2 linked regions of the Bradyrhizobium sp. AZCC 1610 genome follow. The protein of the gene in region 2 interacts with the protein of the main gene of each other region in a pairwise test. Links are inferred from orthologs where the notes say so. Each region holds a gene or a part of one and is shown on either strand. Other genes may lie near its edges. The genes, in order: cysE and cysK.

Evidence for each region.
Region 1: the proteins of cysK (region 2) and cysE interact in binary tests that used the Escherichia coli proteins (3 or more experiments, as listed by UniProt). The link is inferred for Bradyrhizobium sp. AZCC 1610 from one-to-one orthologs.

What each region holds. Positions count from the first base shown.
Region 1 is NZ_JAZHRR010000001.1:4,115,851-4,119,007, forward strand. The notes cover bases 233-3,072. They hold cysE (serine O-acetyltransferase), read right to left. Parts: upstream 2,147-3,072; coding sequence 1,319-2,146; downstream 233-1,318. Other genes in these bases: V1279_RS20450 (hypothetical protein), read left to right, coding at 233-853; V1279_RS20455 (DUF3126 family protein), read right to left, coding at 993-1,211; V1279_RS20465 (hypothetical protein), read left to right, coding at 2,352-3,072. In the rest of the region: more of V1279_RS20450, read left to right, coding at 140-232; more of V1279_RS20465, read left to right, coding at 3,073-3,157.
Region 2 is NZ_JAZHRR010000001.1:3,390,561-3,393,787, reverse strand. What follows is about bases 208-3,117. They hold cysK (cysteine synthase A), read left to right. Parts: upstream 208-1,128; coding sequence 1,129-2,106; downstream 2,107-3,117. Other genes in these bases: V1279_RS16800 (caspase family protein), read right to left, coding at 2,444-3,117; V1279_RS16805 (BrnA antitoxin family protein), read left to right, coding at 2,109-2,348; V1279_RS16815 (hypothetical protein), read right to left, coding at 667-882; V1279_RS16820 (helix-turn-helix transcriptional regulator), read left to right, coding at 273-596. Also shown: more of V1279_RS16800, read right to left, coding at 3,118-3,227.

The sequences.
Region 1 (3,157 bases), 730 kb from region 2 along the record:
GTTAACAACGGGCCGCCGGGACATCGTTTGCGCATGGCTGGCGAGGCCGGAACTCCCGCGAAATCATGAGGAAATCATGCCCCCCATGGCATATTCGCGGGATGATTCGCCTGGCTCTTCCTCGACCGATGCATCGTTCATGACCCTGCTTTCGACGGCCCAGCACCTCGCCCGCGACACCCGCAGGGATCCGCGCTCGCACATGGTCCTGATCATGGTCGCGGCAACGGTCACCGCGGGCGCCGTTGCGCTGGTCGCCTATTTGCTGTGGCCGACCTGGGTAGCGCGCCCTGCCAGCGCTCCGGAACGGTTGCCGGTCAGCGTCGGCGCCTCCCTCTTCAACGTGCCGACAGCGGCGATCCGGCGGAAGATCCAACGCCACTCCGGGCCGCAGGAGCGGGTCGATCTCAGCTTCGTCTTCCCGTCGCTGGAACCACCGGATGCGCCGAAGCGCGTCAGCGCTGACGCGATCGAGGAGAAGCTACAACCGATCGACCGGATCTTCCTGTCGATATCGGCTCACCACGACACACTGGGGCCCGACGCGCGAGTCCGCACGATCTATCCGCGCTACCTCGGGCAGGCCGCAACACCGGTCGATGACGGTTTGACAATGCGCGCCTTTCGCGACGGCTCACCCTACGCCAACGAAGACCTGTTCTCCGCCGCGACGCCGAACCTCAACGCGCGCTGTACGCGCGACGGCCTGACGCCCGGCATGTGCCTGAGCGAGCGCCGCGTCGACGGCGCCGACCTGACGTTTCGCTTTCCGCGGAGCTGGCTGTCGCAATGGCGCGACGTTGCGAATGCGATGGAGCGCTTGACGGCGCAGATGCGCGGGCGGAAGGGTTAGCGAACCCGCCGGGGCCTCGGGTTCGTAGGATGGGCAAAGGCGCAATTGCGCCGTGCCCACCATAACAACTCACAATACGAGAAAGACAAGTGGTGGGCACGCTTTCGCTTTGCCCACCCACAACGTCGCGGCACGCGTCTCAGCCGACGTCGGCCAGATCTTCCTCGAGGATCGCCATCTGAAACTGGAACGAGCGATCGTCGTCCTCGTCATCGACGAACAGCACGCCGATGAACTCCTCGCCGATATAGACTTCTGCGGAGTCGTCCTTTTTCGGCCGCGGCACAACGCGGATCTTTGGATTGCCGAATACGCGCTTGAGATAGGCGTCGAGTTTCCTGACTTCCTGAACGTCCACGGCGGTCTCCAATCGGATACTTTGAATTTCCGGGAGGTTTTTAGGACGAGACGGCGCAGACTACCAGCCGTAACTTCACAAATACGGCGGGCAGAATGTGTGGAAAATCAAAGGCCGATTGCGCCGAGCATCTGATCCATGGTGCGCGACGGCTCCGCACAGCCGGCCTCGCCGACGATCTTTGCGGGAACGCCGGCCACCGTGACGTTGTGAGGCACCGGCTTGACCACCACCGAGCCCGCAGCGATGCGCGCGCAATGGCCGATCTCGATATTGCCGAGAATCTTTGCGCCCGCCCCGATCAGCACGCCGCGCCTGATCTTCGGATGACGGTCCTCGTTCTCCTTGCCGGTGCCGCCCAGCGTGACGTCGTGCAGGATCGAAACGTCGTCGTCGATCACGGCGGTCTCGCCGCAGACGAAGCCGGTCGCGTGATCGAGGAAAATGCCGCGGCCGATCACGGCCGCCGGATTAATGTCGGTTTGAAACACCGCCGACGACCTGCTCTGCAGATAATAGGCAAAGTCCTTGCGGCCCTTTCTGTAGAGCCAGTGTGCGAGACGATGGGTCTGCAGGGCGTGGAACCCCTTGAAGTAGAGCAACGGATCGATGAAGCGTGAGGTTGCGGGATCGCGGTCGTAGACCGCGACCAGGTCGGCGCGGAACGCGTTGCCGAGATCGGGTTCGTCGCGCAGCGCCTCGTCATAGGTCTGGCGGATCAGATCGCCCGATAGCGCCGAATGATCGAGCCGCTCGGCGAGACGATGCACCACCGAATCTTCGAGGCGCTCGTGATGCAGCACGGTCGAATAGATGAAGGAAGCAAGCTCGGGCTCGCGGCGGACGATGTCCTCCGCCTCGCCCCGGACGCGATCCCAGATCGGATCGAGTGCGGCAAGCTTCGAACCTTGCGGATTGACCTGATGCACTGCCATGATTGCTCTCGCAAATTCACTGGTTTCGTTGATATTATAGCACGGCGGGCGGACGGCTGTCCCCGGCAGGCTTCGGCAAAGTAACCCCCGCCGAATGCCCCCTGGGGTCAGTTCAAGGTGGTCAGCGATTTCGGAAAATCAAGCCGGCCGGCGTCCGACTATTGGTGAATTTCGGCGGACCCGCCATTCGGCGGATGCTGCCCTGATGGGGGAAAGCCACACCAGCACGCAGGTATTGCGGGCGCGGACCGCTGCGGACTGGCGGTCAGCCTGGATCGCCGCCATCGCCATCCCATTGATGTTGCTGGCCCCCGCCCTGTGGAATGGCTATCCCCTGCTCCAGTGGGATACCGGCGGCTACCTGGCGCGGTGGTATGAAGGCTACCTGGTGCCCAGCCGCTCCACCATGTTCGGCCTCTATCTTCATTTCGGCGAGGATTCGAGCTTCTGGATCAACCTTGGGATCAACGCGCTGGCGACGCTGTGGATCCTGCAGTTGACGCTGCGCGTACTCGGTATGCCGCAGCCGTTGCGGCTGCTGGCCATGAGCCTCGTGCTGGTCCTGACCACCTCGCTGCCCTGGCTCGCCAGCACGCTCCTGACCGACATTTTCGCCGGCCTGTCCGTGCTGGCGCTCTTCATCCTGGTCGCGCATGGGAAACGGACTTCGATCCCGGAAAAATGCTTGCTGTTCGGCCTCACCGCTTTCGCCGCCGCGACGCACAGCGCAACGCTCGCGGTGCTGCTTGGACTGTGCTGCATCGGCTGGATCGCGCGTCCGTTTCTGCGCGGGCGGATTTCCGTTTCCGGACTGACGCAAGGTAGCCTCACCATCGTCGCCGGAGCTCTGCTGTTGCTGTCGAGCAATTTCGCATTGTCCGGAAAACTGGCGTGGACGCCCGGCGGTTATGGCGTAGCCTTCGGACGGATGCTGCAGGATGGGATCGTCGCGCAGTATTTGCGCGATCATTGTCCGAAGCAGAACTTCAAGCTCTGCCCCTATCGCGATCG
Region 2 (3,227 bases):
CTCGGTCGTCGGCAAGGACCAGGGTTGGCAACCTGGACGTAGCAGCCTGCGAGAGGGCGCGCGTCAGCCGTGATCGACGATTTGACGGTCAGTTCTTCTCAGGTGTCAGGACAACGCGCATCTACTGTCGTCCGGTCTGCCCGGTTCGCCCCGCGAAGCCGGAAAACGTGTCCTTTTATCCATCGGCAGCGGCAGCGGAGCGCGCTGGATTTCGGCCGTGCCTGCGTTGCCGGCCGGAGACGGCGCCGTTCTCTCCGGCATGGAAGGGCTCATTGGCCACCGTCGAACGTGCGGTCCGGCTGATCAGTGAGGGCGCACTCGATCGCGCGCCGGTTGAAGTGCTCGCCGCCAGCCTTGGGGTGGGGCCGCGGCATCTATCCCGATTATTCGACAAGCATCTCGGCGCCAGCCCCGCTCAGATTGCCAAGACGGCACGCGTGCAGCGGGCGAAGCGACTTTTAGATGATACCAAATTGCCGATGATCGAGATTGCGCTGCTGGCGGGGTTCCGCAGCCTGCGCCGCTTCAATGCGGTCTTTGCGGAGGTGTACAAGCGTCGCCCGACCGAAATTCGGCGGGCGCAGCGGAACGGATAGAAATTTCAGGACCAAAAACAAACGCGCGCCAGTTGGGCGCGCGGTGACATTGCTCTAACGATAGTTTGAATCAATTACAGGCAAACCTCTTGATCGAGTGCTTGGTCACGAAACCGTAACCGCAGGTGTCACAGGTCCAGAGATAGCTGATCACGTTGTCGTTGAGGTAGGCGGAAGCTTCCGCAGCCACCATGGTATCAGCGCACACAGGGCACGTCGGCAAATCACAGCCGCGTGGATCGGGCTTATACGCTACGGTCGACAGGATTTCAGCAATAGCTGGCATCGTGACCCTCCTTCGCGATCTGAACTTCTGGGGACCTCTGGCTCAGTTCGCGACGAAAGTATAACCAAAACCCTTGACGATGTCGCAACACAAATGAGTTCATTTCGCGATATTTGCGATGTTCTTGTTTTGCAATGCAGCGAACTCTTCGGCTCCGGCACTTCCGGCTTGCGCATCAATGCGACCGCCTCCTAAGTAGGGAGAGCCGTCAATTCCCCGCACATGATTTGTTACAGGAGTGTTGAGATGGATGCGTCGTCAGTAACGAGTGCAGTGCAACGTCCTGGGCGGGGCCGGGTTTTTGATTCCATCGTCGATGCAATCGGCGACACGCCGATCGTCCGCTTGCGCAAATTGCCGGAGGCGCACGGTGTTAGCGCAACCATCCTCGCCAAGCTCGAATATTTCAATCCCGCCGCAAGCGTCAAAGACCGCATTGGCGCGGCGATGGTGATCGCGATGGAGAAGGCCGGCGTGATCAATGCCGACACGGTGCTGATCGAGCCGACCTCCGGCAATACCGGCATCGCGCTGGCCTTTGTCGCGGCCTCGCGCGGCTACCGGCTGAAACTGGTGATGCCGGAGTCGATGTCGATCGAGCGGCGCAAGATGCTGGCCTTCCTCGGTGCCGAGATCATCCTGACGCCGGCAGCCCAAGGCATGAAGGGCTCGATCGCGACCGCGGAGGAACTGGTGCGGACCACGCCCAACGCCGTGATGCCGCAGCAGTTCAAGAACCTCGCCAATCCCGAAATTCACCGCCGTACCACGGCCGAGGAAATCTGGAACGACACCGGCGGCAACATCGATTTCTTCGTAGCTGGCGTCGGCACCGGCGGCACCATTACCGGCGTCGGACAGGTGCTGAAGCCACGCAAGCCTACCTTGCGGGTGGTCGCCGTCGAGCCGGAGGAAAGCCCGGTGCTGTCGGGCGGGCAGCATACGCCGCACAAGATTCAGGGCATCGGCGCCGGCTTCGTTCCGGACATTCTGGACCGTTCGGTCATTGACGAGATCGTCAAGGTCAACGGCCCGACGGCGATCGAGATGTCGCGGGCGCTGGCGCGCATGGAAGGCATTCCCGGCGGCATCTCCTCGGGCGCCGCGATCGCGGCGGCGCTTGCAATCGGCAAGCGCCCCGAGAGCGCCGGCAAGACCATCCTCGCGATCGTGCCGTCATTCTCCGAGCGCTATTTGTCAACCGCACTGTTTGAAGGAATCTAGCGATGGCGGACCAGCCGCGGCGGCCGAGAACCCTGAACGACGCGCGCACCGAGGCCGAGGCCGCGTTCAAGCGCACTACCACCAAGGTGGCGGAAGCGCCGCCGAAGACGCCCCGGCTTCCCGGCGTGAGGGAACTGGTCTCGCTGCGCATCGATCAGGATGTGCTGGAATATTTCCAGGAAGGCGGCCCCGGCTGGCAGGACCGCATCAACGAGGCATTGCGAAAGGCCGCGGGCAAATAGATCGCCGCGAGCACGCATTTTGATTTTGCGAAGCGGAGAATGAAAAAGGCCCGGGATGAACCCCGGGCCGTTTTGTAGATGGGTCGCGTTGGGGTTTAGCGCAGCATGCCGCCCACGACGCCGCCGATGAAGCGCCCGGCGCCGGCCGGATCGGGGCCGGGGTTGCTGTGCTGGCGCTGCGGCGGTGGCTGCGACTGCCCTTGAGGCTGCGCCTGAACGGTGCTGGGGGCGCGGCGCTTGGGAGCGGGACGCTCCTCGTCGGAACTCGCGGTAGGCGCGGCTGCCACGATCTCCGTCAGCAGCGCCTTGTGCTGCAGCCTGTTGAGGTAGCCGCTCTTGGGATAGCCGCGGGCGGCCTGCCAGCGCGTGATCACGCCGCGGGTTGCCTGATCGAACTGGCCGCTGACCTTGGTGTCGAAACCGAGCCCGGTGAGGCGGCGCTGCACGTCGCGGCGCTGGCCCTTGTCGAGGCCGATCTGGTCCTCGGTGGTCTGGTTCGCTTCCTCCTTGAAGGTCGCGGGGTCAATGCCCGTGCTCAGGTTGCGGGTTGCATCCTTCGCGCCGCTCTCAAGCGACGCAATGCGCGACAATGCCAGCGAGCGGAACTGACCGTTCGGGTAGTTGCTCAGATAGGCATTGAGCTCTTCCGGCTTGTTGGAATCCTTGATCGAGCGCCAGAACTCCAGTTCGACGTCCGACGCTTTTGAAGCGCCCGCTGCTGGCGCTGCAGCCGCGACGGCTCCGGGCGCGGGTGCGCCGTTCAGGTAGACCGAACCGATCAGGTTGGTGTGACCCCAGGGCAGTTGTCCCTTGCTGGTTTCCTCATTGACCTGGGCGCGGACCTTGGTCATCGCCTGCTGGATCTCGACGCCGGGCTGG